2 regions of the Streptomyces sp. NPDC001530 genome follow, and region 2 is predicted to be linked to the other one. Evidence: riboswitches for the same ligand, from Rfam matches in the RefSeq annotation. Region 2 holds a riboswitch; the other holds the start of a gene.
The links. A riboswitch is a leader RNA that binds a small molecule or an ion and turns the genes downstream of it on or off. The one in region 2 is predicted to bind glycine.
Positions count from the first base shown of each region.

Region 1: another riboswitch for glycine. It lies ahead of gcvP (aminomethyl-transferring glycine dehydrogenase); the one in region 2 lies ahead of gcvT (glycine cleavage system aminomethyltransferase GcvT).

Region 1 is NZ_JBIAVS010000010.1:369,463-384,964, forward strand. Features, by position in the region: gene ACFY0T_RS22765 (PhzF family phenazine biosynthesis protein) at 1-173, shown strand, start outside; gene ACFY0T_RS22770 (CPBP family intramembrane glutamic endopeptidase) at 334-1,134, opposite strand; gene ACFY0T_RS22775 (substrate-binding and VWA domain-containing protein) at 1,319-3,088, shown strand; gene ACFY0T_RS22780 (glutamate--cysteine ligase) at 3,259-4,776, opposite strand; gene ACFY0T_RS22785 (hypothetical protein) at 5,318-5,902, shown strand; gene ACFY0T_RS22790 (DUF5999 family protein) at 6,284-6,475, shown strand; gene gcvP (aminomethyl-transferring glycine dehydrogenase) at 6,610-9,495, opposite strand; glycine riboswitch at 9,673-9,768, opposite strand; gene ACFY0T_RS22800 (PRC-barrel domain-containing protein) at 9,883-10,254, shown strand; gene ACFY0T_RS22805 (DNA polymerase IV) at 10,391-11,791, opposite strand; gene ACFY0T_RS22810 (MerR family transcriptional regulator) at 11,861-12,511, opposite strand; gene ACFY0T_RS22815 (bifunctional nuclease family protein) at 12,732-13,205, opposite strand; gene ACFY0T_RS22820 (MerR family transcriptional regulator) at 13,292-14,047, opposite strand; gene ACFY0T_RS22825 (FHA domain-containing protein) at 14,092-15,051, opposite strand; gene ACFY0T_RS22830 (DUF881 domain-containing protein) at 15,113-15,502, opposite strand, start outside.
Region 2 is NZ_JBIAVS010000013.1:7,589-23,090, reverse strand. Features, by position in the region: gene ACFY0T_RS26370 (alpha/beta hydrolase) at 1-112, shown strand, start outside; gene ACFY0T_RS26365 (trimeric intracellular cation channel family protein) at 12-677, opposite strand; gene ACFY0T_RS26360 (M1 family metallopeptidase) at 744-2,135, opposite strand; gene ACFY0T_RS26355 (dipeptide ABC transporter ATP-binding protein) at 2,232-3,668, opposite strand; gene ACFY0T_RS26350 (ABC transporter ATP-binding protein) at 3,665-4,762, opposite strand; gene ACFY0T_RS26345 (ABC transporter permease) at 4,759-5,766, opposite strand; gene ACFY0T_RS26340 (ABC transporter substrate-binding protein) at 5,839-7,611, opposite strand; gene ACFY0T_RS26335 (ABC transporter permease) at 7,650-8,648, opposite strand; gene ACFY0T_RS26330 (enhanced serine sensitivity protein SseB C-terminal domain-containing protein) at 9,086-9,883, opposite strand; gene ACFY0T_RS26325 (enhanced serine sensitivity protein SseB) at 10,082-10,873, opposite strand; gene ACFY0T_RS26320 (AAA family ATPase) at 10,952-11,626, opposite strand; glycine riboswitch at 11,817-11,927, shown strand; gene gcvT (glycine cleavage system aminomethyltransferase GcvT) at 12,075-13,190, shown strand; gene gcvH (glycine cleavage system protein GcvH) at 13,310-13,687, shown strand; gene glyA (serine hydroxymethyltransferase) at 13,701-14,963, shown strand; gene ACFY0T_RS26300 (L-serine ammonia-lyase) at 15,057-15,502, shown strand, end outside.

The sequences.
Region 1 (15,502 bases), on a different contig from region 2:
GCAGCGCCCACACGGCCCTCGCCCCCTACTGGTCCGAGCGCCTCGGCCGCTCCGACCTCACCGGCCTACAGGCCTCCCCGCGCTCCGGCCTTGTCCGCACCGAGCTGCGCGGCGACCGCACCCTCCTCACGGGCCGCGCGGTCACGGTCATCGACGGCGAGCTGCTCGCGTAACTGCACGGCTCGCGCAGCAGCACAGCTCGCGCAGCAGCACTGCTCAGGTAGCAGTACGTCACGCAGCAGCCCGCTCGCGTAGCAGCACAGAAGGGGCGTACGACCATCTCGTACGCCCCTTCAGAAGCTGCCCCCGCCCCACCGCACCGGCCCGCACCGCTCACGCCGTCGGCAGCCACCCCACCTTCCCCGCCAGCAGCGCGTACCCCACGAACGCCCCGATGTCGAGCAGCGAGTGCGCGACCACGAGCGGCCCGACCCGCCCCCAACGCCGGTAGAGGAGGACGAAGACCACGCCCATCACCATGTTGCCGACGAACCCGCCGATGCCCTGGTAGAGGTGGTACGAGCCGCGCAGCACCGAGCTCGCCATCAGGGCGGTGCCCGGCGTCCAGCCCAACTGGCCGAGCCGGCGCAGGAGATACCCGACGACGATGACCTCCTCCAGCACGGCGTTCTGCACGGCCAACATGATCAGCACCGGGTACTTCCACCACACGCCGGGCAGCGCCTCCGGCACCACGGTGAGGTTGAAGCCGAGCCCGCGGGCCGCCAGATAGAAGGCAATGCCCGTGCTGCCGATCACCGCCGCGATCGCCGCCCCGCGCCCGAGGTCCGGCCAAGGCCGCGTGCGGTCGAAACCGATCACGCGCAGCCCCTCACCCTCCCTCAGCAGGAAGTGCGCGACCAGCAGAACCGGCACCAGAGCGGACGCGATGCCGAACAACTGCCAGGCGAGATCAAGCCAGGGGCGGCCGGGCGCGGCCGAGGCGTTGAGGGTGGCCGCCTGGTCCTTGAGACCCCCCGGCTTGGTGACCGATCCGACAAAGCTGATCAGCGCGGACACCCCGCTCGCACCGAGCGAGAGACCCAGGACGAGCAGCGTCTCGTCCCGCAGAATCCGTCGTGACAGCCGCTCCTTCGGAAAAGAATCGGCCACCGACCCCGCCTCCACCTGCACTCCCGCCTCCAGTTGAGTAATCCCGCCTCATCCCCATCTTCGCCCCGCTAGGGTCTCGAAAGAAGTTACGAAGATCGTGCGCGACAGGCCGTTGGGGGACCGCCGCCGTACGGGGCGTACCTCCCCTTTGTCTGTCTTACGGCTGTCTCACGGCTCGAGGCTCAGCAGGGAGGGGCACCACGTCATGGGACGTCACAGCTTGCCCGACGAGTACGGGGCGGGCGCCACCGACCCCCGTCCCCGCGCGCGCCGTCGCAACGTGGCCATCGCGACGGTGCTCGTACTGACGGTCGCGGCGGGCACGGCGGCCGCGGTCCGCGGTGGCCTGCTCTCCTTCGGTGCCTCCTGCCAGGACGACGCCGTGCGCCTCAAGGTCGCCGCGTCGCCGGACGTGGCGCCCGCCCTCAGGGCCACCGCCGACCACGCCCGCAAGCACAACATCACCTCCGACGGCCGCTGCCTCGACGTCAGCGTGACCGCGCGCGAGTCGTACAAGGTCACCGACGCGCTGCGGTCGGGCAAGAACACCGACGTCCAGGTGTGGGTACCGGACTCCGACGTGTGGGTGCAGCGCGTCACCGCGGACAGCGCCGCGACCGAGGTGACCAACGCGGGCAACATCGCGTACTCGCCCGTCGGCGTCGCGATGGTCCCGTCGGCCGCGAAGTTTTTGGGATGGCCCAAGAAGACGTACACCTGGACCGAGTTGGCCGGCGCGACGATGACGAGCGACCGGCTGAAGCTCGGCGCGGCCGACCCGACGCGCAGCGCGACCGGTCTACTCGCGCTGACGCAGCTCAGCACCGCCGCAGCGCAGACCAAGGGCGGCGACACCCAGGCGGCCGCCTTGGCGAAGGCCCTCTCGCAGCGCACATCCGACAGCGACAGCCAGGTCCTGGACACACTCCCCCGCGACTCCTCCGGCACCGAGCAGAGCAACCCGAAGCGCAACCAGGCGCTGATCCTCTCCGAACAGGCGGCGTTCACGCACAACTCCGCGGCCGACAGCGGCGACGGGCTCGACCTCTTCTACCCCAAGGACGGATCACCCCAGCTCGACTACCCGTTCACGCTGGTCGACGAGCCGCGGCTGAGCACCGACCAGAGTCGCGCCGCCCTGCGGTTCATGACGCTGCTGGGCGAGTCGGAGCCCCAGCGGATCCTGGAGAGGCACGGCTTCCGCACGGACGACGAGAACCCCTCGGACACGCTGGTCACCGAGGCCGGCGGCAGCTCCCCGCAGCCGTACGCGCAGGCCACGGCCGAACCCGCGTCGGCGAAGGCACTCCAGGAAGCCCTCGGCATGTGGACGATCACGGTGCAGAGCGCCCGCATCACCACAGTCGTCGACGCCTCCTCCTCCATGTCCGAGCCGGTGCCGGACACCGGGCAGTCCCGGATGGACGTCACCAAGGCGTCCCTGCTGCAGGCCCTCGCCACCTTCACACCCGAGGACGAGATCGGACTGTGGAAGTTCTCCACGAAGCTCGACGGCGACAAGGACTACCGCGTGCTCGTGCCGACCGAGCGGCTCGGCGACCGCGAGGGCACGGGCACCAGCACCCAGCGGGACAAGCTGTCGGCGGCCTTCAGCGCCCTGGAGCCCGTGCCCGGCGGTGCGACCGGCCTGTACGACACCATGTTGGCCGCGTACAGGGCGGCCATCTCCTCCTATGCGAAGGGGAAGTTCAACGCGCTGGTCCTCCTCACCGACGGTGTCAACCAGGACCCCGGCAGCATCTCGCGCTCCAGTCTCGTCGCCCAGCTGCAGAAGCTCACCGACCCAGAGCGCCCGGTGCCGCTGATCGCGATCGCGGTGGGCCCGGACGCCGACAAGGAGGAGGTCGAGCAGATCGCCAAGGCGACCGGCGGCTCGGGCCACCAGGTCAACGACCCTTCCCAGATCCACTCGGTGATCCTCAAGGCCATCGTGCAAGCAGGCAGCCAGAGCTGAGGATCAGCCCGTCATGGGGGTCCCCCCTGTTCGAGCGAAGCCGAGAACTTGGGGGAGTTTGAGGACGCGCGCGAAGCGCGACAAGCGGGGCTCTGGGGGCGGCAGATACGGGTCGGGTAGGGGCGGAGGGGGCGAAAACCCGTTAGGCACCCACGCGCAACGGTCCACGTTCACCCCAACGGCACCGGCTCCGGCAGCCCCACCGGCCAGGTGTGCACGGGCTCCCCGAGGTGCATCAACTCGCCGTACCGCCTCGTCGTCGCTGCCAGCGCGGCATCCCGCCCGAGCCCCTTCTCCATGGCCCGGTGGAAGGTGGCCGCCTGCCAGGTCGCGCCGTTGACGCGCAGTCGGCACCGGTCCTCGATCACGCCCAGGTAGAGGTCCCGGTCGGCGGGCTCGACCCCCCACGCGTCCAGCCCTGCGGCGGCGAGCGGCAGCAGTTCGTCGCGGACCAGGTTCACGGCATCCACCCGCATGGTCCCGCCGTACCGGCCGCGCCGCGGCCACTCCAGGCGGGCGTCGATGCCATGGCGGCAGGCGGCGTCGAAGTTGGCGGCGGCGGACTCGAAGGACAGCCGCGTCCACACGGGCCGCGCCTCCTCGGCGAGGGCGCGGACGAGCCCGTAGTAGAAGGCCGCGTTGGCGATGACGTCGGTGACGGTGGGGCCCGCGGGCAACACCCGGTTCTCGACGCGCAGATGCGGGACGCCGTCGGCGATGCCGTACACCGGCCGGTTCCACCGGTACACCGTGCCGTTGTGCAGCACGAGTTCGGCGAGCTTGGGGATGCCTCCGCCGCCGAGGACGGCCAGCGGCTCCTCGTCGTCGCAGATGGGCAGCAGGGGCGGGAAGAAGCGCAGGTTCTCCTCGAAGAGGTCGTACGCCGACGAGATCCACCGTTCGCCGAACCAGGTGCGCGGTCTGACTCCTTGCGCCTGCAGCTCGGGCGGCCGGGTGTCGGTGGACTGCTGGAACAGCGGGGGCCGCGACTCGCGCCACAGCTCATGACCGAACAGGAACGGCGAGTTGGCACCCACCGCGACCTGCGCGGCGGCCACCGCCTGCGCCGCGTTCCACACGTCCGCGAACCGGCCCGGGGTGACCTGGAGGTGCAACTGCACGGAGGTGCAGGCGGCTTCGGGCGCGATGGATCCCGACGTACAGACGAGGCGCTCCACGCCCTCGATGTCCAGGGCGAAGTCCTCGCCGCGGGCGGCCACGATCTGGTCGTTGAGCAGGGTGTAGCGGTCGACGTCCGACAGGTTCGAGGAGACCAGGTCGCCCTGGCCGAGCGTCGGCAGAATGCCGATCATCACGATTCCGGCGTCGACTTCGCTCGCTTTCCGATGGGCGTACGCGAGCGAGGTGCGCAACTCCTCTGCGAGCCGGTCGAATACCCGGCCGCCCAATCGGTGGGGGGCTATGTTGACTTCCAGGTTGAACATGGCGAGTTCTGTTTGAAAATCGCGGCTTGCAATCCTTTCGAGCACTTGCGCATTCATCATCCGGGGCATGCCGTCGGGTCCTGCGAGATTCAACTCGATCTCCAGCCCCATGAGATTCTTCGGACGATCGAACCGCTTCTCCTCCAGCAGCCGCTCGAGTCCCGTCAGACACTGCCGGAGCTTGCCGCGGTAGCGCTGGCGATCGGACAGGTCGAACGGCCCTGCCACGACCTTCTCCCCCATCGAAGTGTCCCTCCTCGGATGGGCAGGCCCATGCTCCGGCCCCTGGCGTCCCGGGTCACGGGGGATGATGCCCAGGCAACGCGATCGATAACGCCCCGCACGAACCCGCCGACCGCTACGCTGGATTCGGGCCCCGGGCACATTCACCGGGCATGGTGCAATACGCAAGTTACCGTCCGACATGATCTCGTGAAAAACGCCGACGAGAATCGGCCGACCGCTCCGGCGAAGCATTCCGAGGTCATCGCGTCGCATCCGCACAGAACCGGGATGAACCTCGCGTTTCGTCGACCGAATACCGCCTTGCTCTTCATATTCACGACGGCTAGACGAAACATCATCTGAACACGTGTCGTATAAACTCCGCAAACGAGGCAGAGAGTTGGCGCTCGCGGTCTTGGTCCTGTCGTCAAGGTGACGTACGGCAGGCCACACCCTGTCGGCAGATCCTGACCCCTCGCCCCTCTGACCCCGAGAGCTGACAGCGTCGTCCGCCCCCGCCCTCGCGCCACCGTGCCTGTCGAATGAGAGGCGACCCACCATGCCGCTGCACGTACCCCCGGCTCCCGCGCCCGCCCTGCGCACCGTCCTCACGGCACTCGGTTCCCCCACCGCTGTCCGCGAGGCCCGCACTCCGTCCCTGCGTATGGCCCAGGGACCCGTCACACCCGAACTCCCGTTGCCCGTACACGTCCTGGAACGGATCACTCCCGCGGGCGCCTCCGCCACCCGGCTCGCCGGGTGGCGTTTTCTGATCCGCTGCGCCGACCGCGCGGTGGCCGCGGCCGACACCATGCTCACCCCCGACGGCTGGGCCTTCTCACGCTTCTTCGAGGGCCCGTACATCACCGCCACCGAACGCGCGATGCGCCAGGCGGAGAGCATGCAGCAGTCGTACCAGGCCCGCCTGCTGTCCGTGCCCGAGCTCTACATGCTCACGCTCTGGCTGCACGGCGACTGCGCCGCGGACGGCGCCGCCGGCCACCCGGCCGCCACCGACCTCCTGGTCCCGTTGGCGCCCGCCCCGCCCGGCATCGCCGCCCACCGCCCGCACCGCGTCGCCGAACTGCTGCCGGTCCTCACCCACCGGGTCACGCCCGCCCCGCTGCTCAGCTCACCCGCGTAGCGCACGCCCAGCCTCTGTGCCCCGCCGCCACCCATTCGGCCGCGGGGCACGTCGCTGTCTGAGCCCGCGACAGCAGACCGCTCATCAGGGCCGTAGCGCGCTCGTACGAGGGAAACGCGCACCTCAGCCCCACCGGACTAGCCCCATTCGGCCACCTCGAACCACCCGAAGGGACAGTGCAGTTGGACTGAACCGTCCGCACGAGTGATGCGTCATCAACCTGTGAGAAGCGGTGCCGCTAAATCCCTGCGGAATGACGCCCGTAGGGCAACACTGGGTTCCAGACCACACACCAAACGGGGGGCGGCCATGAACACATCGAGCCGCGGGACAGAAACCACAGCCATCACTCACCTCTCAACCCAGCGAAAGATCCCATCCATGTGCCAGCACCAGCCACCGTGTCCGTCAGCCGAATCAGCCGACCGGGAGTCCGCCCGTCTCGTGGCGCACCACCCGGAGCAGGGATGGAGCCTGCTGTGCAACGGCGTTCTGCTCTTCGAGGACACCGGTGAGCTCCTGCCGGACGGCAAGATCATCGACCCGCACCGCCCGTTGATGACGGCCGCCTGAGCCACACAACAGGGCGGCCCTGAAAAGCCGCCCAGACATACGAGGGGCCGGCCCGGAGACGTACTCTCCGAACCGGCCCCGACGCGTGTCCGAGGGTGATTACTCCCCGTAGGCGTTCACGTCCCGAGCGCTGATCAGTCCTCGTAGGCGTCCAGCGGCGGGCAGGAGCAGACCAGGTTCCGGTCGCCGTACGCCTGGTCGATGCGGCGCACCGGCGGCCAGTACTTGTCCGCGGTCGAGACGCCGGCCGGGAAGACGGCCTCCTCACGGGTGTACGCGTGCTCCCAGTCCCCGCCGAGCGCGGCCGCGGTGTGCGGCGCGTTCCGCAGCGGGTTGTCGTCCGCCGCCCACTCGCCCGAGCCGACCTTCTCGATCTCCGTGCGGATCGTGATCATCGCGTCGCAGAACCGGTCGAGCTCGCCCAGGTCCTCGGACTCGGTCGGCTCGATCATCAGCGTGCCGGCCACCGGGAACGACATCGTCGGCGCGTGGAAGCCGTAGTCGATCAGACGCTTGGCGATGTCGTCGACGGTGACACCCGTCGCCTTGGTCAGCGGGCGCAGGTCGATGATGCACTCGTGCGCGACGAGCCCGCCCGGACCGGTGTAGAGCACCGGGTAGTGCGGCTCCAGACGCTTGGCGATGTAGTTCGCCGACAGCACCGCCACCTGCGTGGCGCGCTTGAGGCCCTCGCCGCCCATGAGCCGGACGTACGCCCACGAGATCGGCAGGATGCCCGCGGAGCCCCACGGAGCGGCCGAGATGGGGCCGACTCCGGTCTCGGGACCGGCGGCAGGCTGCAGCGGGTGGTTCGGCAGGTACGGCGCCAGGTGCGCGCGCACGCCGACCGGGCCGACGCCCGGACCGCCGCCGCCGTGCGGGATGCAGAACGTCTTGTGCAGGTTGAGGTGCGAGACGTCACCGCCGAAGTGGCCCGGCTTGGCGAGGCCCACCAGCGCGTTCAGGTTAGCGCCGTCGACATAGACCTGGCCGCCCGCCTCGTGCACCTGCGCGCAGATGTCGGCGACGTGCTCCTCGAACACCCCGTGCGTCGAGGGGTACGTGATCATCAGCACCGCCAGCTCGTCGCGGTACTGCTCGATCTTGGCCCGCAGGTCCTCGACGTCGATCTCGCCGTCGTCCGCGGTCTTCACGACCACGACCTTCATGCCGGCCATCACGGCGCTCGCGGCGTTCGTGCCGTGCGCGGAGGACGGGATGAGGCAGACGGTGCGCTGCTCGTCGCCATTGGCGCGGTGGTAGCCGCGTACGGCGAGCAGACCGGCCAGCTCGCCCTGCGAACCGGCGTTGGGCTGCAGCGACACGTTGTCGTACCCGGTGACCTCGGCGAGCCGCTCCTCCAGCTCACGGATGAGCGTGAGGTAGCCCTCAGCCTGCTCGGCGGGCGCGAAGGGGTGCAGCTGACCGAACTCGGGCCAGGTGACCGGCTCCATCTCCGTGGTCGCGTTGAGCTTCATCGTGCAGGAGCCCAGCGGGATCATGCCGCGGTCGAGCGCGTAGTCGCGGTCGGCCAGCTTGCGCAGGTAGCGCAGCATCGCGGTCTCGGAGCGGTGCTGGTGGAAGACCGGGTGCGTGAGGTAGTCGTCGCTGCGCAGCAGCGCGGCAGGCAGCGTGTCCTCAGCCGACGTGTCCAGCGCCTCGACGTCGCCCTCGACACCGAAAGCGGTCCACACGGCGCCCAGCTGCTTGCGCGTGGTGGTCTCGTCGCAGGAGATCGACACGTGGTCGGCGTCGAGGAGGTGCAGATTGACCCCGCCCTCGCGCGCGGCCGCCACGGCCTCGGCGGCCCGGCCCGGGACCCGCACGGTCAGCGTGTCGAAGTACGCGCCGTGCACGACCTCGACCCCGCCCGCCGTCAGACCCGCGGCGAGGATCGTGGCGTAGCGATGCGTACGCCGCGCGATGGTCTTCAGGCCCTCGGGACCGTGGTACACGGCGTACATGCCGGCCATCACGGCGAGCAGCACCTGAGCCGTACAGATGTTGCTGGTCGCCTTCTCGCGGCGGATGTGCTGCTCACGCGTCTGCAGGGCGAGGCGGTACGCCTTGTGCCCGTCCGCGTCGACGGACACGCCGACGAGGCGACCGGGCAGGCTGCGCGCGAACTTCTCGCGCACCGCCATGTATCCGGCGTGCGGCCCGCCGAAGCCCATCGGCACACCGAAGCGCTGCGTCGTACCGACCGCGATGTCCGCGTCCAGCGCACCCGGCGAGGTGAGCAGGGTCAGGGCGAGCAGATCGGCGGCGACGGTGACGACCGCGCCCAGCTCGTGCGCCTGCTCGATGAGCGGCTTGATGTCCCGTACGGCACCGGAGGCGCCCGGGTACTGGATCAGTACGCCGTTGATCTCGCGCGCGGCGATGTCGGCCGGGATGCCCTCGCTCAGATCGCCGACGACGACCTCGACACCGGTCGGCTCGGCGCGGGTCTCGATGACGGCGATGGTCTGCGGCAGCGCGTCCGCGTCGACCAGGAAGAGGCCCTTCTTGTTCTTGCCCATGCGCCGGGACAGCGCCATGGCCTCGGCGGCGGCGGTGCCCTCGTCGAGCAGCGAAGCGCCAGAGGTCGGCAGCCCGGTCAGCTCGGCGACCACGGTCTGGAAGTTCAGCAGCGCCTCGAGGCGGCCCTGCGAGATCTCCGGCTGGTACGGCGTGTACGCGGTGTACCAGGCCGGGTTCTCCATGACATTGCGCAGGATCACCGGCGGCGTGAAGGTGCCGTAGTAACCGAGGCCGATCATCGAGTCGAGCACCTGGTTGCGGTCCGCGAGGGAACGCAGCTCGGCCAGTACCTCGGCCTCGGTGCGCGCGCCCGGCAGCTTCAGCGCCTCGGCGTTCTTGATCACGTCCGGCACCGCGGCGGCCGTCAGCTCGTCGAGCGAGCCGTAACCGACCTGCGCGAGCATCTTGGCCCGTGCCTCGGAGTCGGGCCCGATGTGGCGCTGCTCGAAGGGGATTCCCTGTTCGAGCTCGGAGAGCGGAATGCGATGGGCGGTCATTGCGGAGGCCTCCTGGTCTGACGCGACCTTCGAGGGGCACCCCGGCACGGGTACCCCGACGGCCTCCCCCTCTGTCATCTCAACCTGAGAGTTTCACCGGCCCGTCCAGGGACGACCCGGTTTTCACCGTCGGTGAGAGCGGAAGCCGTCGACACCCGCCCTGCTTTCCAGAGTGACCTCGTCCGTGCGGTACGTGAGCCTGAGAGATTCCGGGGAGGATTTGCTCCTTCGGCGCCTCCGATGAAGTCTGGAGGACTCTCCCGCACGGGGTCAGCAGCCGCCTGCCAGCCTACCAGCGAGGACTAGACCCGAGTCTTCGAGTGGCCGCCTTCCTGAATGTGCTCTTTTGTAGTGCTTACGGATGAGTTGCGACCAAGTGGAGGGACCGTGCAGACCGACATCGATCCGCGCAACCTGATCGGCCGCAAGGCGTTCGACCGCAATGGCATCAAGATCGGCACGATCGACGAGGTCTACCTCGACGACGCGACCGGGGTCCCGGAGTGGGCGGCCATACGCACTGGCCTGTTCAGCAGGGACGCCTTCGTGCCCCTGGAGCCCAGCGAACTCGTCGAGGGCACCCTGCGTATCCCCTTCGACCGGGCCCTGATCAAGGACGCCCCCGACTTCGGCGTCGGACGCCACCTCTCCCCGGAACAGGAACTCCAGCTCTACCACCACTACGGCCTCGACGTGGGACCCCCTCCCCCACCACCGGACCGCGACTTCGGCCACTTGGCAGGAACGGACGAGGCTTGACGCAACACCTTGGGCTCCGCCCCGCGTCCCTTCAGGGGCGCGGGGCTCTGCCATCATGCGCCTTCGCCGCGTGGGCGCGACCAGCCACAGACGGCTTGCAGTGCCGAACCGGCCTCAGCGGTCACGGCGAAATGGCTTATGCCCTCCCGGACGCGCCGGCGGACACGCCTGGCACATCCCCGGGTCTTCGCGGCACCAACGGCAGCGGATCCGCCGGCTCCAGCTCGGGATCATCGATCCGGAACGTCCGTACGCGCCCGGGCTCGGAGTAGGGCGTCTCGAACCGCACGGTGACCCGTCCGAGGCCGCTGCCCTGCACCCACCCGTGCCCGTACTCGGAGTGCCGCACGTCGTGCCCCGCAGGCCAGCGCCGCTCGGCGGGCGGCACATGCTCCTCGGCGGACTCCTCCGACGTCTCGTCCGCGGAGTGCTCCTGAGCCGCCGGCTGCTCCGCCGCGGCCTGTGCCTGCGCCTGTGCGAACAGGTCCTCCTGCGTGTAGTCGGCGAGCCCGGACACACCGACCCCCAGCAGTCGTACGCCACCGGTCGTGTCCACAGCCTCCAGGAGTCGCGCGGCGGCCTCTCGTACGACCGTGGGGTCGTCCGTGGGCCCGCGCAGCGTCTCGGACCGGGTCAGCGTCGAGAAGTCGTATCTGCGCACCTTCAGGACGATGGTCCGCCCCGACAGCCCGGCCCCGCGCAGCCGCCGCACGCATCGGTCGGCGAGCCGCTGCACCTCCATACCGACCCGCACCCGGTCATGGATGTCCACGTCGTACGTGTCCTCGACCGACACCGACTTGGTCTCCCGCTCGGCCACCACGGGCCGCTCGTCGTGCGCGAGCGCCATCGCGTACAGCGCGTGCCCGTGGGCCTTCCCCAGCAGCCGTACGAGCTCGTCCTCGCCCGCCTCGGCGAGCTCCTCGACCGTGGTGATCCCGGCCCGCCGCAGATGGTCCCCGGTCGCGGGCCCCACACCCGGCAGCGTCCGCACCGACAGCGGCCCCAGCAGAGCGCGCTCGGTCCCCGGCTCTATCAGCACGAGGCCGTCGGGCTTGGCCTGCTCCGAGGCGATCTTCGCGAGCATCTTGGAGGCGGCGAGCCCCACCGACCCCGTAAGGCCCGTGACGGCCCGGATCTCCGCGCGCAGCTTCACCCCTGCCAGCCGCGCCGAAGACTCGTCCCAGGCCGTCCCACCCGCCTCCAGGTCCACGAAGGCCTCGTCCAGGCTCAACGGCTCCACCAGCGGCGACAGGGCCCGCAGCAGCCCCATCACCTGGTCGCTGACCTCCCGGTAGAGCCCGAAGCGCGGCACGAGATACGCGGCGTTCGGCGCGAGCCGGCGCGCCTGGGCCATGGGCATCGCCGAGTGCACTCCGAAGACGCGTGCCTCGTACGAGGCGGTGGCGACGACTCCGCGGGGTCCGAGCCCGCCCACGACGACGGCCTTCCCGCGCAGGCTCGGCTTGGCTGCCTGCTCCGCCGAGGCGAAGAAGGCATCCATGTCGAGATGCAGGATCGTGGGCGCGGTTCTCACATCTCCGATGCTGCCCTACGCCACTGACAATGCCCCGGCACCCCGGGGCATCACGTCAGACCTCGCGCTTCAGACCGCGCGGTTGCGCCGCCGCGCCAGCTCGTCCGTGGGGTTGTGTCCGACGAGCGTCTCGCCGGTGTCCACGCGCTCTCCGTGCAGCTGCGAGAGGGCGCTCTCGACGTCCCGCCACACCACGCCCACGGCGATCCCGAAGACCCCCTGGCCACCCTGGAGCAGCGCGTGGACGTCGTCGGGGGACGTGCACTCGTAGACCGTCGCGCCGTCACTCATCAGCGTCATCCGCTCCAGGTCCCGGAAGCCACGCTCCCTGAGGTGCTGGACAGTGGTGCGGATGTTCTGCAGCGAGACCCCGGTGTCGAGGAACCGCTTGACGATCTTCAGGACGACCACGTCCCGGAAGCTGTAGAGGCGCTGCGTCCCCGACCCGTAGGCGGGCCGCACACTCGGCTCGACCAGACCGGTTCTCGCCCAGTAGTCGAGCTGCCGGTACGTGATGCCCGCGGCCGCGCACGCCGTGGGACCGCGGTAGCCGATCTCCTCGGAAACCGCCCCTCCCTCGCCAGGCACTCGCTCGCCCGGCACTGCCGTCGGCCGCCGCGGAATGTGATCGGCCGCGCTGCCGTGAAGCGGGTACGGGCCGCTCTCCCCCAGACCGCGTCCGGGGGCACCCCCAGCCGTACCGTCGCCGCTGCTTCTCACGCCGACCTCCGTCCTTGACCTGCCCTCTCGACGGTAGGCAGTCACCAGGGGTGCGTCAACGATCGCCACACTCGGCACGCCGAGTGATAATCACCCTAAGAGTGGTTTCCCGTGCCCCACCGCGGGGAAAGGCTAGCCGAATGCTCTCGGCGCGGACCGCGGCACACCACACTGGCCGCGGGCAATTGCCGCCCTGAGCGTGCTCCGACGCTCCTGTGCGTCACTGGCTGTTGGTGCCGAAGTCCTCGGGCGAGATCTGGTCGAGGAACTCGCGGAACTTCTCCACCTCGTCCTCCTGCTCGTCCGGGATCGCGATGCCGGCGTCGTCGAGCACTCCGTCGCTGCCGTAGATCGGCGTCCCGGTACGCAGGGCCAGCGCTATGGCGTCGGACGGACGCGCACTCACCTCGACCCCGCTGGCGAACACCAGCTCCGCGTAGAAGACGCCCTCACGAAGGTCCGTGATGCGCACTTCGGTGAGCTCCTGGCCGACGGCCTCCAGCACGTCCTTGAACAGGTCGTGGGTCAGCGGTCGTGCGGGGGCCATGCCCTGCTGGGCGAAGGCGATCGCCGTCGCCTCCCCCGGTCCGATCCAGATGGGGAGGTAGCGGTCGCCTCCCACTTCACGCAGAAGCACGATCGGTTGGTTGGAGGGCATTTCGACCCGGACACCTACGACATCGAGCTCGTTCACACAGCAACCCTAGGCCGTGCCCGGGACGTTTGGGTAGTCGGGCCGAGAACGGGTGGACGATCCACAGCGTGGGCGGGCGCCCCGGATCAGGGCAGTCGCACGCCGAGCGCGGTCTGCACCAGCGCCGCGTGCAGCTTCACCGTGAGACCCGCCAGCTCCTTCGTACGGGCCTCCGCGTGCGCCCTGGTCTGCGGATTGCGGTGGCGGCGCAGCGGGGCCACCACCTGGTCCACCAGGCCCGCGTCGCGGTCGGCCGCGGCCTTCATCGCGCGCAGATGGCGCGGCTCGATCCCGAACCGTCCCAGCTCGACGACGAGCGCGGCGACGGTCACCGCCTCGGCGTCGTACGCACCGTCCGGCAGCGGCGCGATCAGCCCGTACGACTCCCACTCCTCGAGCTCCGGCTCGCCGATCTCGGCGGCGGCCAGCAGCTCGGCACGACCCACGCGGGCCGCTGTGGGCGCCTCGGGCTCCCCGAAAAGGTCGCCGAGCGGCTCCCCCTCGCCGCAGTCGCGCTGACGCCCCACGGACGGCAGGCGCACCGGCTCACCGCGCTCCAGTGCGTCCAGATGCTCGCGGATCACCTTCAGCGGCAGATAGTGGTCCCGCTGCATCCGCAGGATGTGGCCGAGCCGCTCGACGTCGTTCGCGCTGAACTTGCGATACCCCGAGGGGGTCCGCTGCGGCTCGACGAGCCCCTCCGACTCCAGGAACCTGATCTTGGAGATGGTGACTTCGGGGAACTCGTCGCGCAGCACGTTCAGCACCACGCCGATGCTCATCAGCCCACTGTCCGTGGCGGCGGTACCGCTGCCGGCACCGCCGCTCGGTGTTTGAAGCATGGACCTTCCCTGGGAGTCCCCCCGGACGGGGTCCGGGGGGAGCGTCAGATGCCCCGCTGGCTCGCGTAGAACACCAGCCGGTACTTGCCGATCTGCACCTCGTCACCGTTCGACAGAGCGACCTGGTCGATCCGCTCACGGTTGACGTACGTGCCGTTCAGGCTGCCGACGTCGGCCACCGTGAACGTGCCGTCCGCGGCGCGACGGAACTCCACATGGCGGCGCGACACTGTCACGTCGTCCAGGAAGATGTCGCTCTGCGGATGACGCCCGGCCGTGGTCAGCTCGCCGTCCAGGAGGAAGCGGCTGCCCGAGTTCGGGCCACGGCGCACCACCAGGAGCGCCGAGCCGAGCGGCAGTGCGTCGACGGCCGCCTGCGCCTCCGGGGAGAGCATCGGCGAGGGCGTCTGGCCCGTCACCTCGGCGTCATAGGCCTCGAGGCCCGAAATGGAGATCGTGGACGTCGTCTCGGACGGACGCTCCGCTCCGCCCCGCAGCGGTGCACCGCAGTTGGAGCAGAAGCGGCTGTTCTCCGCGTTGCGGTTACCGCACCTCGTACACACCAGGGCCGACATGGATGGATCCTCCTGCCGCGGCTGCCCACCAGGGGCATGGGACGCGTACGGATCGGGGGCAAACCCTCCACCCGTACTTGAGGTTGACGGATCCCCGAAACCTATGCGGCCGGACTGGGCAGGGTCAACAGACGGCGCGCCCTGACCACCGGAAATGTCACCGACCTGGTCCCGGAACAGCGGGCGGTCGCCGCCCTGACCCTCCATGTCTCCATGGCGTGGTGCACGGTGCCGGGCAGTCGCGTTGTCACCACTGCCCTCTCGTGCGCTCTTGCCGAACAACTTCGCAAACAACTTCACGGGCGATTCCCCTTGACCGAAACAGACCCGCCCGTGGGGCAGGACGAACCCTGATTGAACACACCGGTCGACCCGGACATCCTCACAACGTCCGTATCCACCAAACAGTTTCCACCACGCACCACCCATTCGGTGCGCCGACCCCCCGCAACCTCATGCCCTCGCCGGGCGCCCCTCATGCGGCCCCGGCTCACTGGGGGGACGACCGAGCGTAGTCAGGCCGCTTCGCCGGTCGCAAGGCGTCCACAATGATCTTCGTCGAGCGATCCACCGTGACGGTGGCCTGCTCCTTCTCCAGCGTCTGCACCACGCCTCCGGGGATGTTGAGCGCCGGTTCCAGGTCCTGCGGCTTGCCGATGACCTTGAAACGGTAGGGCTGGGTGATCTTGTTCCCGTCGACCTTCACTCCGCTGCCGGAGTCCGTCAGATAGGTACTGGCGACGACGCGTACGCCGTTCACCTGGATCGCCTCCGCGCCGGCCGCGCGCAGCTCCTGGATCGCGTCAAGCAGCATGTCCGCCTTGACCGTCCCCTTCGTGTCGTTGATCGTCAGGGTGATGCCGGGTCCCTGCGCGGCCAC
Region 2 (15,502 bases):
GGCTACGGGTCTTACGGGGACTCTTCCTCAGTCACCGTCGAGCGGCGGTTCCACGCGCGCGGCGCTCGCCAGTGGAACCGCATCGCGAGCAGCCGCAGGACGAAGGCGGTGACGACCGCCAGCCCGCTGGTGAACGGGGACAGCACGTCATAGCGGATGCACAGCACGACCATGATGGCGCCCACCATCGCGGGCACCGCGTACAGATCGCGGTCCCAGCGCAGCAGCGAGGGCACCTCGTTGGCGAGCACGTCGCGCAGCACACCGCCGCCGACCGCGGTGGCGAGGCCCAAGGCGGCCGACTGGGGCAGGCCGAGCCCGTACTCGTACGCCTTCGTCGTGCCCGCGACACTGAAGAGGCCGAGCCCCGCCGCGTCGAAGACGTTGACGCCGACCTGGATCCGCTCCACCTCCGGGTGGAGGAAGAAGACGAGCAGGGCGGCCAGCAGCGGGGTGGTGAAGTAGCCGAGGTCGGTGAACGCGGCCGGGGGCACGGCCCCGATGATCAGGTCCCGGAACAGCCCTCCGCCCAGCGCCGTGACCTCGGCGAGTACGGCGATGCCGAAGACGTCGAAGTTCTTGCGGACGGCCAGCAGCGCGCCGGAGATCGCGAAGACGAAGATCCCCACGAGGTCGAGCACATGCTGGACGGAGGGGCTGAACAGATTCTGAAGCACCTGAACATTCTCACCCGAAGACGGGCCTGTACCTTACAAAGCAAGGTCCGCGGCGGGTGATACGGCCTACACCACTGGCTTGCCCGTCGTGTAGATCCACGTCTGGAACAGGTCGTCGAGCTGCTGTCCCGAGATCTTCTCGGCGAGCTCGATGAAGTCCGCGGTGTTCGCGTTGCCGTAGCGGTGGAGCTTGGTCCAGGCGGGCAGCAGCTTGAAGAAGGCGGTGTCGCCGATGCGTTCGCGCAGCATCTGGAGGGTCATCGCGCCGCGCTGGTAGACCGCCGAGGCGAACATCGTGTCGCGCTGCGGGTCGGCGACCGTGATCTGCCAGAAGGCGGAGTCCGCCGGCCGCGCGTTGTAGCCGGCCACGAACGAGTCGTGCGCCGAGCGGATGCCCTTGTGCTCGGACCACAGCCACTGGGCGTAGGTCGCGAAGCCCTCGTTCAGCCAGATGTCCTTCCAGCGGTCCACCGAGACGGAGTCGCCGAACCACTGGTGGGCCAGCTCGTGCACGATGGTCGACTCGGAGCGCACGGCGGAGTACGCGGGCTTCGTCTGCACCTCCAGCGAGAAGCCGGCCTCCGGCATGTCGTCGACGATCGCGCCGGTCTCCTCGAAGGGGTAGGGGCCGAAGACCTGCGACCAGTAGTCGGTCGCCTCGGCCGTGACGCCGTACACGTCGACGCTGTTGCTGTTCGCGAGCACCGGGTCGATGGCGACGTAGATGGGTGTCCCGGCGGGCGTGGTCCCGCTCTTCACGTCGAACTTGCCGATGGTCGCGGTGGCGAGATAGGTGGCCATGGGCTTGGTCTCGCGCCAGTGCGTGACGGTCTGGTCGCCCTTGTCGTACGTCGAGACGAGCCGCCCGTTGGAGACGCCCGTCAGGCCCTTCGGGGCCTTGATCCGGATGTCGTACGTGGCCTTGTCGGCCGGGTGGTCACTGGAGGGGAACCAGGTGGAGGCGGCGTTGGGCTCACAGGCGACGAAGACGCCGTCGGCCGTCTTCATCCACCCGTAGTCGGAGCCGAAGACGATGGGGCCGCTGAGAGGTTCGGGGACACCGCCGTAGGTGGCGCTCACCGTGAAGGTCCTGCCCTTGGACAGGGCGCCTCGCGGGGTGATGTGGATCTCGTCGCCCTCACGTGTGAAGTCGGCGCGTCTGCCGTTCACTTCGACCTTCGTCACCTCCAGCTTCTGGAGGTCCAGGTCGAAGGCGGAGAGGTTCTGGGTGGCGCGGGCCGTGATGGTCGTACGGCCGTCGAGGCGGTCGGTGTCCGGGTTGTACGCCACGTCGAGTTGGTAGTGGCGGGCGTCGAAGCCGCCGTTGCCGAGCTGGGGGAAGTAGGAATCGCCGATGCCGTCGGCGCCCGGGGTGGGGGCGGAGGAGGCGGCGATGGCGAGGAAGGAGGCCGCCGCGGTGGCGACGGTACCTAAACGTGCCGAACGGGAGAGTGCCATGAGCGTCCCTTTCGAACGTGTTCCGAACTAACGGACACGCAGGACTCTGCACTCTCCCGTGGGGGCATGTTCATGACTTTGCCAAGTCGTCATGGCCTACTTGTCGGTTGACTCCTGACGATCGGCTTCCGCAACCTCGGCTTCGGGCTCCGCCTCAGCCTCAGACTCGGTTACGGCCGCGGCCTCGGCCTCGGCTTCGGCAGGCGCGTCCGAGGTCTCCTCGGACGCCGCGGGCTCCTCCGAAGAGGTCTCCTCCGACGCCACGGGCTCCTCCGAGGACGTTTCCTCCGACGCCACGGGCTCCTCCGAGGACGTTTCCTCCGACGCCGCGAGCTCCTCCGCGGAGGTCTCCTCCTCGGCCACCGGCTCCTTCGAGGGAGCCTCGGCCGGAGCCACCAGCTCCACCGCCTTCTTCGCCGCCGACAGCAGCACCGTGTCCTGCGGCGCCTGGTCCTCGGCGTTCTCCGGGTGGTGGCAGGCGACCTGCTGACCGGGCTTCAGCTCGATGAGCGGGGGCTCGGTCGTCTTGCAGATCTCCGTGGCCTTCCAGCAGCGCGTGTGGAAGCGGCAGCCGCTCGGCGGGGAGATCGGCGAGGGCACGTCGCCGCGGAGCAGGATCCGCTCGCTCTTGGTGCCCCGGCGCTTGGGGTCCGGCACCGGCACGGCCGACATCAGGGCCTTGGTGTACGGGTGCATCGGCGCCTCGTACAGCGAGGTGCGGTCGGCGAGTTCGACGATCTTGCCGAGGTACATCACCGCGATGCGGTCCGAGACATGGCGGACGACGGAGAGGTCATGCGCGATGATCACGTACGTCAGACCGAGCTCGGACTGCAGGTCGTCCATCAGGTTCACGACCTGCGCCTGGATCGACACGTCCAGCGCGGAGACCGGCTCGTCCGCCACGACCAGCTTCGGCTTCAGGGCGAGCGCGCGGGCGATGCCGATGCGCTGGCGCTGGCCGCCGGAGAACTCGTGCGGGTAGCGGTTGTAGTGCTCGGGGCTCAGGCCCACCAGCTCCAGGAGCCGCTGGACCTCCTTCTTCACGCCGCCCTCGGGCTCCACGCCCTGGAGCCGGAAGGGCGCCGAGACGATCGAGCCGATGGTGTGCCGGGGGTTCAGCGACCCGTACGGGTCCTGGAAGATCATCTGGATGTCCCGGCGCAGCGGGCGCATCCCTCCCGCGCTGAGCCGGGTGATGTCCTTGCCCTCGAACTCGATGGTGCCGCCGGTCGGGTCCTGGAGCCGGGTGATGACCCGCCCCATGGTCGACTTGCCGCAGCCGGACTCGCCGACGACGCCGAGGGTCTCGCCCTTGCGGACCTCGAAGTCGATGCCGTCGACGGCCTTGACCGCGGCGACCTGGCGCTGCAGGACGCCCTTCCGGATGGGGAAGTGCTTCTTCAGTCCCTGGACCCGGAGCAGGACCTCGCGGTCGTCCGAGCCCTTCGCGGAGTCCGCGCGGTCGTCGGAGGCCGCTGCCTGCTGCGGGATCACCGCGTCGGCGGCGTCCGTTTTCTTCGTCTCACTCACAGCTTCGGCGCAATCTCTTCGGTCCAGATCCGCGTACGGTCCTCCTGCGAGAGGTGGCAGGCGGTGTAGTGCCCGCTGCCGACCAGCTGCAGTTCGGGGCGCACGGTACGGGTGACATCGCCCTTGGGCAGGTCCGCGTACGGGCAGCGCGGGTGGAAGGCGCAGCCCGAGGGGACGTTGATGAGGCTCGGCGGCTGGCCCTTGACCGGGATGAGCCGGTCGGAGGTCTCCCGGTCGATGCGGGGCATCGAGCCGAGCAGACCCCAGGTGTACGGGTGCTGCGGCTGCTCGAAGATCGTGTCGACCGGACCGCGCTCCGCGCACCGGCCGCCGTACATCACCAGGACCTCGTCGGCGATCTCGGCGACCACGCCGAGGTCATGAGTGATGAGGACGACCGCGGAGCCGAACTCCTTCTGCAGATCCCGGATGAGGTCGAGGATCTGCGCCTGGACGGTGACGTCGAGGGCGGTCGTCGGCTCGTCAGCGATGAGCAGCTCGGGGTTGTTGACCAGCGCCATCGCGATCATCGCGCGCTGCCGCATACCGCCGGAGAACTCGTGCGGGTAGCTGTCGGCGCGCTTGGCGGGCTCGGGGATACCGACCCGGTCGAGCATCTCGATGGCCCGCTTGCGCGCGGTCTTCTTGTCGACCTTGTGGTGGACGCGGTACGCCTCCACGATCTGGTTGCCGATCGTGTAGTACGGGTGCATCGCCGAGAGCGGGTCCTGGAAGATCATCGCCATCTCGCGGCCGCGGAGCTTGCGCACCTCGTCCGGGTCGGCGTTCACCAGTTCCTTGCCGCCCAGCCAGATCTCGCCGGACATCTGGACGTTCTTGCCGCGCGCGCCGAGCCGGTGCAGGCCCATGATCGCCAGCGAGGTGACGGACTTGCCGGAGCCTGACTCGCCCACGATGGAGAGGGTCTTGCCCTTCTCCACCGAGAAGCTGAGCCCGTCGACGGACTTGACCAGGCCGTCGTCGGTCGGGAAGTGCACCTTGAGGTCGCGCACTTCGAGGAAGGCGCTCGGCGCGTCCGACGGGGCGGAGACGGGCTCGCCGACCGCGGCGCCGGTCTTGGACAGTTCGGTCACGAGAGCCTCACCCGCGGGTCGGCGGCGGCGTACAGCAGGTCCACCAGGAGATTTGCGATCACTACGAAGAAGGCGGCGAGCAGGGTGACGCCGAGGATCTTGGGCAGGTCGTTGTCGGTGATGCCATCCACCGCGTACTCGCCGATGCCGTGCAGCGAGAACACGGTCTCGGTGATCACGGCGCCGCCGAGCAACAGGCCGAGGTCCATGCCGAAGACCGTGATGATCGGGGTGAGCGCAGCGCGCAGTCCGTGCCGGACCACCACGTTGCGCTCCCGCAGTCCCTTGGCTCGGGCCGTGCGGATGAAGTCCTCGTTCATCGTCTCCAGCATGCCCGAGCGGGTGAGCCGCGCGTAGATGGCGGAGTACAGGAGCGCGAGTGAACACCACGCGGGGAAGAGCGTGTTGGCCCACTGCGCGGGGTTCTCGGTGAACGGGACGTAGGTGCGGCCGAAGATCGGCCACTGGTAGGTGAAGAGGAGGAGCGCCAGGTTGCCCGTGAAGAACATGGGCAGCGAGACACCGGCGAGCGCGACGCCCATGAAGGTGCGGTCGAAGAACGAGCGCGGCTTCAGCGCGGAGATCACACCGACCGTCACACCCGAGATCAGCCACAGCACGGCGGCGCCCCCGGCCAGCGAGAGGGTGATCGGAAGACGGGAGGTGAGCTCCGGCCAGACCGCCACGTGGTCCTTGAACGAGTAACCGAAGCAGGGTGCGTCGCAGTGCACCGTGGTGGGGCCCAGGTTATAGGTGGCGCCGCCCACGATCCCCTTGATGAAGTGCCAGTACTGGACGTACAGGGGCTGGTCCAGACCGAGGTTGTGCTTGACCGCGAGGATGTCGGCCTTCGACGGACTCTTCCCGATGTACTGCTGCGCCAACTGGTCGGCGGTCTGGCCGGCCATCCGTGGCAGCAGGAAGAAGATGGCGAAGGTGACCGCGGAGACGACCAGCAGCAGGATCACTGCCGCTACCGTCCGACGGAGGATGTACGAGATCACGGGGATCGGCGCTGGTGCCCGCGGGCCGCGAAGCCCGCGGGCACCAATGCCTTCACCTGCCTTCCGGGGCTGCTACTTCTTCGTGGTGCCGATGTTGAGGTAGTCGTACTGACCGCTGAAGGCCGCCGTGGAGACCACGTTGGTGGCGTTCTGCGGGCGGGCCAGCAGCACCTTGAAGTAGGTCAGCGGGACGAGGACGGCGTCGTCCATGGTCTGCTTGTCGATCTGGGTGTAGAGGCTGTTGCGCTCAGTGGTGTCCTGAGTGCCGATCGCCTTCGCCAGGAGAGCGTTCACGTCCTTGTTGTCGTACTGCGACAGGTTCGTGTTGCCCGACTGGCTGATCGCCTTGCCGTTCAGGATCTGCTGCAGGAAGCCGTAGCCGGACGGCCAGTCGGCGCCCCACTGCATCATGATCAGACCGATGTTGTTCTTCTCGGTGAACTTCGGGACACCGGCGTAGTCGGTGAAGTACTTGCCCGACGGGTACTGCTTCAGGCTGGCGTTGATGCCGACCTTCTTCAGCGAGTTGATGATCGCGGTGGCCGCGTCGATCTCCTGCGGGCGGTCGCTGCGCGCCGAGATGTTCGTGCTGATCGTCGACTTGCCGCAGGCCTTCAGCTGCTCCTTGGCCTTGGCCGCGTCGCCCTTGCTGCCGGTGGACGCGTAGACGTCCGACTTCTCGTAGCCCGGGATGTCCGGCGGGAGAACGGTGGAGGCGATGTCACCGCGGATCGGGCCGCCCTCGGCGGTCTGCACCGAGACCTTGTCGATCGCGTACTGCACGGCCTTGCGGCACTCGACCTTGTCGAACGGCTTCACCTTGGTGTTGATCGCCATGTAGACGAGACGGCCACCGTAGGTGTTGTCCGTGCCCGCCTTCTTGTCGGCGGAGGCGAGCACCTGGGCCTGGGTCGCGGCCTGGACACCCGTACCACCGAGGTCGATCGCGTCGCCGGCCAGGACGTCCTTGTCGATCGTCTCGGCGTTGACCTTCAGGTTGACGACGATCTTGTCCGGGTACTGCTTGCGCAGCGGGTCGGTCTTCGCGTCCCAGTTCTCGTTGCGGACGAGGACGGCCTGCTTGCCCTCGGAGTAGCTCTGGAACTTGTAGGAACCCGAGGAGACGATGTTCTTGACGTAGTCGACGCCCTTGTCCTTCGCCTGGGGCACCGGAGCCGTCTGCGGCGCCGCGACCAGGTAGTCGAACTCCTGGAAGGCCTGGTTCAGGTGGAAGACGACGGTGGTGTCGTCCGGCGTCTCGATCGACGACAGGCCCTTGGCGCTCTTGTCCTTGTAGGGGCCCTTGTACTTGTCGCCGCCGGCCATGAACTGCTGGAAGTAGTTCGGGCCGAGGGAGAGCACGTCACGCGCGAAGTTCGAGCGCTCGACGGCGTACTTGACGTCCTTCGACGTGATCGCCGAGCCGTCCTGGTACTTCAGGCCCGTACGCAGCTTGTACGTCCAGGTCTTGCCGCCGTCGCTCGGAACGCCCTTGCTCGCGGCGAGGTCCGGGACGAGGGTGTTGCCCTCCTCGCCGGCGCCGGGCTGGAACGTCATCAGCGGGCGGGCGTACAGCCGGCTGAAGTTGTACATGTACGCGTAGTACGTGTTGCCGGGGTCGAAGGAGTCCGGGACATCGGACAGCTCGTAAGTGACCGTGCCCCCCTTCTTCGTGGAGGCGTTGACGACATCCTTGGTCGCTGCGTTGGCCCCAGCTGATTTGGTGTTGTCGTCGTTCTTGTTGTCATCGGCCTTGCTGCAGCCTGCAAGAAGCAGGCTCGCGGAGCCGATGGCCGCAACTGCGGCCAGCGCTGACCTTCGCATGATGGGCGGGTTCCCCTCCATTGTCGGAAACTTGATGGGCTCTCGGTGTACTGCAGGCATCAGCGGCTGCGCGGGTCGAGAGCGTCGCGGAGACCGTCGCCGAGCAAGTTGAACGCCAGCACGGTCACGAAGATGGCGAGGCCAGGCACGATCATGTACTGCGGGTCGACCTCGTAGAAGGTGACCGCCTCCCTGAGCATGCCGCCCCAGGACGCCTGCGGGGGCTGGATGCCGACCCCCAGGAAGCTCAGGGACGCCTCGAAGAGGATGTTGGTCGGGATGAGCAGTGTCGAGTAGACGATGATCGGGCCGACCAGGTTGGGCAGCAGCTCCCGGAAGAGGATGTACGGGCCCTTGGCGCCCATGCCCCGGGAGGCATCCACGAACTCCCGCTCGCGCAGGGCGAGCGTCTGGCCGCGGACGATCCGGCCCAGGTAGGGCCAGTTGAAGAAGCCGATGACGAAGATCAGCACGCTCAGGTGGAGCGGGAGCCCTTCGAGGCCGAACGCGCCGCCCTGCAGGGTGGCGGAGATGGAGATGGCGAAGAGCAGGAGGGGGAAGGCGAGGAAGGTGTCCATCAGGCGGCTGATGATCGAGTCGACCCGGCCGCCGTAGTAGCCCGCGACGACGCCCATGATCGCGCCGATCACGTTCGACAGGATCGTGGCGCCGAAGGCGACCACCAGCGACACCCAGGAGCCCTCCAGGATGCGGGTGGCGATGTCGCGACCGAACTTCGGGTCGACACCCAGCGGGTGATCAGCGCTCATCCCGCCGAAGTCGCCCTTGGGGAGCGAGGTGTTGGGATCGATCAGATCCTGGTGGAACGCGTTCGGGTCCAGCCCGAACATCGCCTGGATGGGCCGCGCGAGCACGGCCACCAGGATGAGCAGCACGACAATGACACCGCCGGCGACCGCCACCTTGTCGCGCTTGAAGCGCGTCCAGGCGATCTGTCCCAGGGAACGGCCCTCGATCTGCCCCTTGTCGACTCCGGCAAGCACGGCCTCAGGCTGTGCTTCCGTTGCCGCCCCGGTGGTCTCGATCGGTGCGGTCACAGTGACCCGACCCCTCTGACCGGTGGTGACCGGCCTACGCCCGCCGCTGTCTGCGGCTTGGTTCACTTGCATGCCGGGAGGGACCGCAGATGGTGCGGAGTGGTTTCCCGGCTGATCCTTCGACTTGCACTCGCTCACAGGATCGATGACCCCATGTCTGATGGGCGAGTCTTCAGTGCCGCCACGATCACGTGCCAGGCCTGATGGAGAAAGTATGCGCAACCGTGATGCTCTTAGGGGGATTCCGTTATCCGAACAGTGGGTAACGAGAGGCGGACGGGGGGCAGTTGGGTCGAAAGGGACCACGGGGCACTCTTTCAGTGCACTTCATCCCCAATACGGACATCCATCCCTTACGTCCGCTCCCCCGCAGGTCAGCCGCGAGGGGCGGACGGGACGAAACCGTCCGGGTCCGCCGAGCGGACGCGGTCCCCGGGTCAGTAGCCCCCGCGGGCCGGCGGATAACCGTAGCCGCCCGCCATCGGCGCCTGCGCCGGAGCCGCGTGCGCCTCGCGGTCGTAGAACGGCCGGGCATTGGCCCGCAGCCACATCGCCACCGGGTCGTACTCGTCGGACATCGCGACGGTCGAGACGGGCAGCCCGTCCGGGACCGCGCCGATCGACTGCTGCATCATCGCGCGCACCGAGTCGACGGCCGGCGGCGAAGTGTCGTACACGTCCAGGCCGATGGCCAGATAGGGCGACCCGAGCGCGGGCTGCACCCAGGCGCGGCGCAGCGATCTCACGGCGGGCGTGCGGTGCGCGTTCTGTGTGAGCAGGGCGTAGAACTGCGGGATCTCGATGCCCGGTTCGGAGAGCCGGAGCGGGCCCGCGGGCTGTCGCTCCAGGCCCGTGGCGATCCGGCGCAGGTCCAGCCAGGGGATGCCGACGCCGCCGCCCGGGGCGTGCGGATTGAGCCAGAGGCCGAAGTGGTCGGGGTACAGGGTGCGGGCGACGTCGAGGCCGTCGACCACCTCGTACGAGCGGTTCCAGCCGCTGGCCGAGAGCTCCTGGGCGGAGGTGACACAGGGCGCGTACCCGAAGCCGTCCACCTCCATGTTCCCGTACTGGGCGTCCGGGGAGCCGGCCTGGCCGTGCCAGAGCAGCATCCAGACCTGGCCGGACGAGGGGGTCGCGAGCGCGCGAAGGAGCGCCTCGTAGGCGTCGTAACGCCCGGGCGTGACTTGGCGCAGCATGTGCTCGACCTGCCCGGCCGCGGTGCCGCTGGCGCTCACCTATACCGCCCCTTCGAAAGGTTGCCCCGGATATGAAACCAGCTTAAGTGGAGCTGCCGTCAGCAACCGCCGAAGAGCTAGGGACCTGTTGTCGCCTCGCGGGTGCGGGTAGTTCGTGGCTGGTCGCGCCCACCCGGCGGAGCCGCAGAATGTCACGGCCCCGCGCCCCTTTGGGGCGCCCCCCTGAGGCGCGTTCAGTCAGTGGCCGTGCTGGTAGAAGGGGCGCACCTGGGCTCGCATCCAGTCGCCCACCGGGTCCTGGGCCACGTCCAGGAGGACCAGGTTCACCGGCCACTGCATCGGGACCTTGTTCAGGGCCCGGCCCAGCGCCTCCATGGGAAGCAGTCGCAGGTCGCCCTCCCACTGGGAGAGTTCCACGCCGATGAACATGACCGGGTCGGCGGTCTCGATGGCGGCCAGACAGCGGCGGGCGGTCAGGACGACGCCGATCCCGGCGAACTCGGCCGAGGCGGCGGAGAGGAAGTCCACCGGGTCTTCCTGCCAGTCCGGTTCGAAGAGGCGCACCCGGCCGCCGCTCGCGGGCCCGTCCAGCGGGGTCCGCCCGGCCCGGCACAGCTCGGCGACGACGAGCGGCGGAAGCGGTACGCCGACCACGCCGTCCGGGTTGACGGCGATGCCGACCTGCGGGGGCAGCCCGCGGGCGAACTCGACGGCGGGCGCGATGGTGTACGACATGTGGCCGCCGGTGACCTGACGGAACTGCTCCTCGGAGCTGAAGACGGGGACGTACGCCTGGCCCTCGATCTCCAGCGTCGGCAGGTCGAGCGGGCCGCTCTGCGGACCGCCGCCGCTCGGCAGGGGCACCCAGACGAAGCTGCGGCCGAGGACCTCGACGATGCGGGCGCCCGCCGAGGGCACGCCGAGGGACGCGGCGAGCACCTCCTCCAGTTCGTTGCCCGGCCATCCGCCGTGCGGATGCGGGTGCGGGTGCGCCGGTGCCGGGAATTCGGTGAATTCGGGGAAGTCCATCTGTCTGCCTACCGCCTGCTGTGAACCACTGTTCCGGCTGGCAAGGTTAGTGGGCTCCTGCGACCGGTCGTGGTGGGCTCAGCCGCCGAAGTCGATCCGGCGCAGTACGTCGGCCGCGTCCCGGTCGATGAGGACCGCCGAGCCGCAGCCCTCCGGCAGGTCGCCCTTCTCGACGGAGCGCAGCAGCCGGGCGACCGCGCCGCGGTGGCGCGCGAACGCGTACCGCGAGACGCCGCGGCCGCGCTCGCGCTGGCCCTCCAGGGCCGTGCCCGGCGTGACGTCGAGCAGCAGCAGGTGCAGCGCGCCGCCCCGGCGCCGGGCCTCGCGGGCGAGCCAGCGGCGCACCCAGGCCTGCGTACCGCAGTCGTGCACGACGACTCCGGCGCCGGAGCGCAGTGCGCGGCGCAGGCCCGCGTAGTGGGCGAGGCGGACGAGGGGGCGGTAGACCGCGTAGGGCAGCCAGCGGGCCATCCGGTCGTCCCAGCGGTCGCGGGTGTCCTGGGAGTCGATGCGCGCGCCAGTGACGGCCCGGCGCATCAGCGTCGACTTGCCGCTGCCCGGCAGCCCGGTGACCACCACGAGGTCCGAGGCCCCGAAGTACAGCCCGTGGGGGCTGTGTCCCGCGCGGTCCCTGAGGTCGCGGACGACGGCCGTCGGGAGCGGGCCGCACGCCTGCCGGGCCGGGGCACCGGGCTGCTTGGGCAGCGCGATGCCCGAGGTCGTCGCGTACGCCGTGGTCCTGTTCACCGTGATCGTCCTCCCCTTGGGTCTGGAGTCCCATCCCCGTCGAGTGTAAAGAGAAGGTAATGCGCGGTGCTTCCCGTTTCGGTACGTGGACTGCCACAGGCCGGTTACAGGTCTCTGTGTGCCGCTGGGAAAGGTGCCCCTGCCGTGCCGGGCGGATGCGTGCAATGATGTGCGCGCCAACTGCATACCGGCCGCTTGAATCCGCGCGGGAGAGTTCCCAGTGACGTACTGACGTACGTCGTCCTGGGGCGCCGAAGGAGCAAGTCCCTCCCTTGAATCTCTCAGGCCCCGTTACCGCGCGGGCGAGGCACATCTGAAAAGCGGGCCGCTGACCAGTGGCTCCACCCAAGGTGCAAGTCAGGACCACCGTTTCGCGGGGTCGTGATGAACCTCTCAGGTTCCGATGACAGATGGGGAGGAACGACCTCGCCGTCATGCCTTGGGAGCACCACCGATGAGCAACGCACCCCGTCACACCGCGCTCGATGCCCTGCATCGCTCGCTCGGCGCGACGATGACCGACTTCGCAGGCTGGGACATGCCCCTGCGCTACGGCTCCGAGCGCGACGAGCACCTCGCCGTCCGTACGAAGGCCGGACTCTTCGACCTCTCGCACATGGGCGAGATCACGGTCACCGGCCCGCAGGCGGCCGCTCTCCTGAACTACGCGCTGGTCGGCAACATCGCCTCCGTCGGCGTGGGCCGCGCCCGCTACACCATGATCTGCCAGGCGGACGGCGGCATCCTCGACGACCTGATCGTGTACCGGCTGGCCGACGCCGAGTACATGGTCGTCGCCAACGCCTCCAACGCCCAGGTAGTGCTGGACGCCCTGGTCGAGCGTTCCGCGGGCTTCGACGCTCTCGTGCGCGACGACCGTGACGCGTACGCGCTGATCGCCGTGCAGGGCCCCGAGTCCCCCGGCATCCTCAAGTCGCTGACCGACGCCGACCTGGACGGCCTGAAGTACTACGCGGGTCTGCCCGGCACGGTCGCGGGCGTCCCGGCGCTGATCGCGCGCACCGGCTACACCGGCGAGGACGGCTTCGAGCTGTTCGTGGCCCCGGCCGACGCCGAGAAGCTGTGGCAGGCGCTGACCGACGCGGGCGCCCCGGCCGGGCTCGTCCCCTGCGGCCTGTCCTGCCGCGACACGCTGCGCCTGGAGGCGGGCATGCCGCTGTACGGGCATGAGCTGAGCACCTCGCTGACCCCCTTCGACGCGGGGCTCGGGCGGGTCGTGAAGTTCGAGAAGGAGGGCGACTTCGTGGGGCGTGCCGCCCTGGAAGCCGCCGCCGCCCGCGCCGAGGAGAACCCGCCGCGGGTGCTCGTCGGCCTGATCGCCGAGGGCCGTCGCGTCCCGCGCGCCGGGTACTCCGTCGTCGCCGACGGCAAGGTCATCGGCGAGGTCACCTCCGGGGCCCCCTCCCCCACGCTGGGCAAGCCGATCGCGATGGCGTACGTCGACGCCGCGCACGCCGCGCCGGGCACGGCCGGGGTCGGCGTGGACATCCGGGGCAGCCACGAGCCGTACGAGGTCGTGGCGCTGCCCTTCTACAAGCGCCAGAAGTAGAGACTGAGCGCGGTCCAGAAGTAACCAAAAGCGACACCACGCGCTTCTTCCCTGCTCACCAGCAGGTTCAGCAGTCCCCCATTCACGAGCACTCCCCCGCGTACAGGAGAATTCAGGCCATGAGCAACCCCCAGCAGCTGCGCTACAGCAAGGAGCACGAGTGGCTGTCGGTCGCCGAGGACGGCGTCTCGACGGTCGGCATCACCGAGTTCGCGGCCAACGCGCTCGGCGATGTCGTCTACGCCCAGCTTCCGGAGGTCGGTTCCACGGTGACCGCGGGTGAGTCCTGCGGCGAGCTGGAGTCGACGAAGTCGGTCAGCGACCTGTACTCCCCGGTCAACGGCGAGGTCACCGAGATCAACGAAGACGTGGTCAACGACCCGTCGCTGGTGAACTCCGCGCCCTTCGAGGGCGGCTGGCTGTTCAAGGTGCGCGTCGCACAGGAGCCGGCCGACCTGCTCTCCGCCGACGAGTACACCGCCTTTTCCGCCGGCTGAGAGGTCGTAGAACATGTCGCTTCTGAACACGCCCCTGCATGAACTGGACCCGGACGTCGCCGCCGCCGTCGACGCCGAGCTGCACCGCCAGCAGTCCACCCTGGAGATGATCGCCTCGGAGAACTTCGCTCCGGTCGCGGTCATGGAGGCCCAGGGCTCGGTCCTGACCAACAAGTACGCCGAGGGCTACCCGGGCCGCCGCTACTACGGCGGCTGCGAGCACGTCGACGTGGTCGAGCAGATCGCCATCGACCGCATCAAGGCGCTCTTCGGCGCCGAGCACGCCAACGTGCAGCCGCACTCCGGGGCCCAGGCCAACGCGGCCGCGATGTTCGCGCTGCTCAAGCCGGGCGACACGATCATGGGTCTGAACCTCGCGCACGGCGGGCACCTGACCCATGGCATGAAGATCAACTTCTCCGGCAAGCTCTACAACGTGGTCGCGTACCACGTGAACGACGAGACCGGTCAGGTCGACATGGCCGAGGTCGAGCGCCTCGCCAAGGAGTCCAAGCCGAAGCTGATCGTGGCCGGCTGGTCGGCGTACCCGCGTCAACTGGACTTCGCCGAGTTCCGCCGGATCGCGGACGAGGTCGGCGCGTACCTGATGGTCGACATGGCGCACTTCGCCGGCCTCGTCGCGGCGGGCCTGCACCCGAACCCCGTGCCGCACGCCCACGTCGTCACGACCACGACCCACAAGACGCTGGGCGGCCCGCGCGGTGGCGTGATCCTCTCGACGGCCGAGCTGGCCAAGAAGATCAACTCCGCGGTCTTCCCGGGTCAGCAGGGCGGTCCGCTGGAGCATGTGATCGCCGCCAAGGCCGTCTCCTTCAAGGTCGCCGCCTCGGACGACTTCAAGGAGCGCCAGCAGCGCACGCTCGACGGCGCGCGGATCCTGGCCGAGCGCCTGGTCCAGGACGACGTCAAGGCCGTCGGCGTGGACGTCCTGTCCGGTGGCACGGACGTGCACCTGGTCCTGGTCGACCTGCGCAACTCCGAGCTGGACGGCCAGCAGGCCGAGGACCGCCTCCACGAGGTCGGCATCACGGTCAACCGCAACGCCATCCCGAACGACCCGCGCCCGCCGATGGTCACCTCCGGCCTGCGCATCGGCACGCCCGCCCTCGCCACCCGCGGCTTCCAGGCCGAGGACTTCACCGAGGTCGCGGACATCATCGCCGAAGCGCTGAAGCCGTCGTACGACGCGGAGGCCCTGAAGGCCCGCGTGTCCGCTCTGGCCGACAAGCACCCGCTGTACCCCGGCCTGAAGTAGTTCGTACGGAACGTACGATTTCTCGGGGCGCCGCGCACACTGGTTGTGTGTGCGGCGCCCGCCCCCTGCATCACCCCGTTGTGAGGAGTTCCCGTGGCCATCTCGGTCTTCGACCTGTTCTCGATCGGCATCGGCCCGTCCAGCTCCCACACGGTGGGGCCGATGCGCGCGGCACGTATGTTCGCCCGGCGGCTGCGCAACGACGACGTACTGGAGTCGGTGGTGTCGATACGCGCCGAGCTGTACGGCTCGCTGGGCGCGACGGGCCACGGCCACGGCACTCCGAAGGCCGTACTGCTCGGCCTCGAGGGCGCCTCACCACGGACGGTGGACGTGGAGGGGGCCGACGAGCGGGTCGAGGAGATCAAGTCGGCGGGCCGCATCCGTCTGCTCGGCGACCACGAGATCGACTTCTCCTTCGACGACGACCTGATCCTGCACCGCCGCAAGGCGCTGCCGTACCACGCGAACGGCATGACGCTGTGGGCGTACGGCGCCGGGGGTGCGGAGCTGCTGTCGAAGACGTACTACTCGGTCGG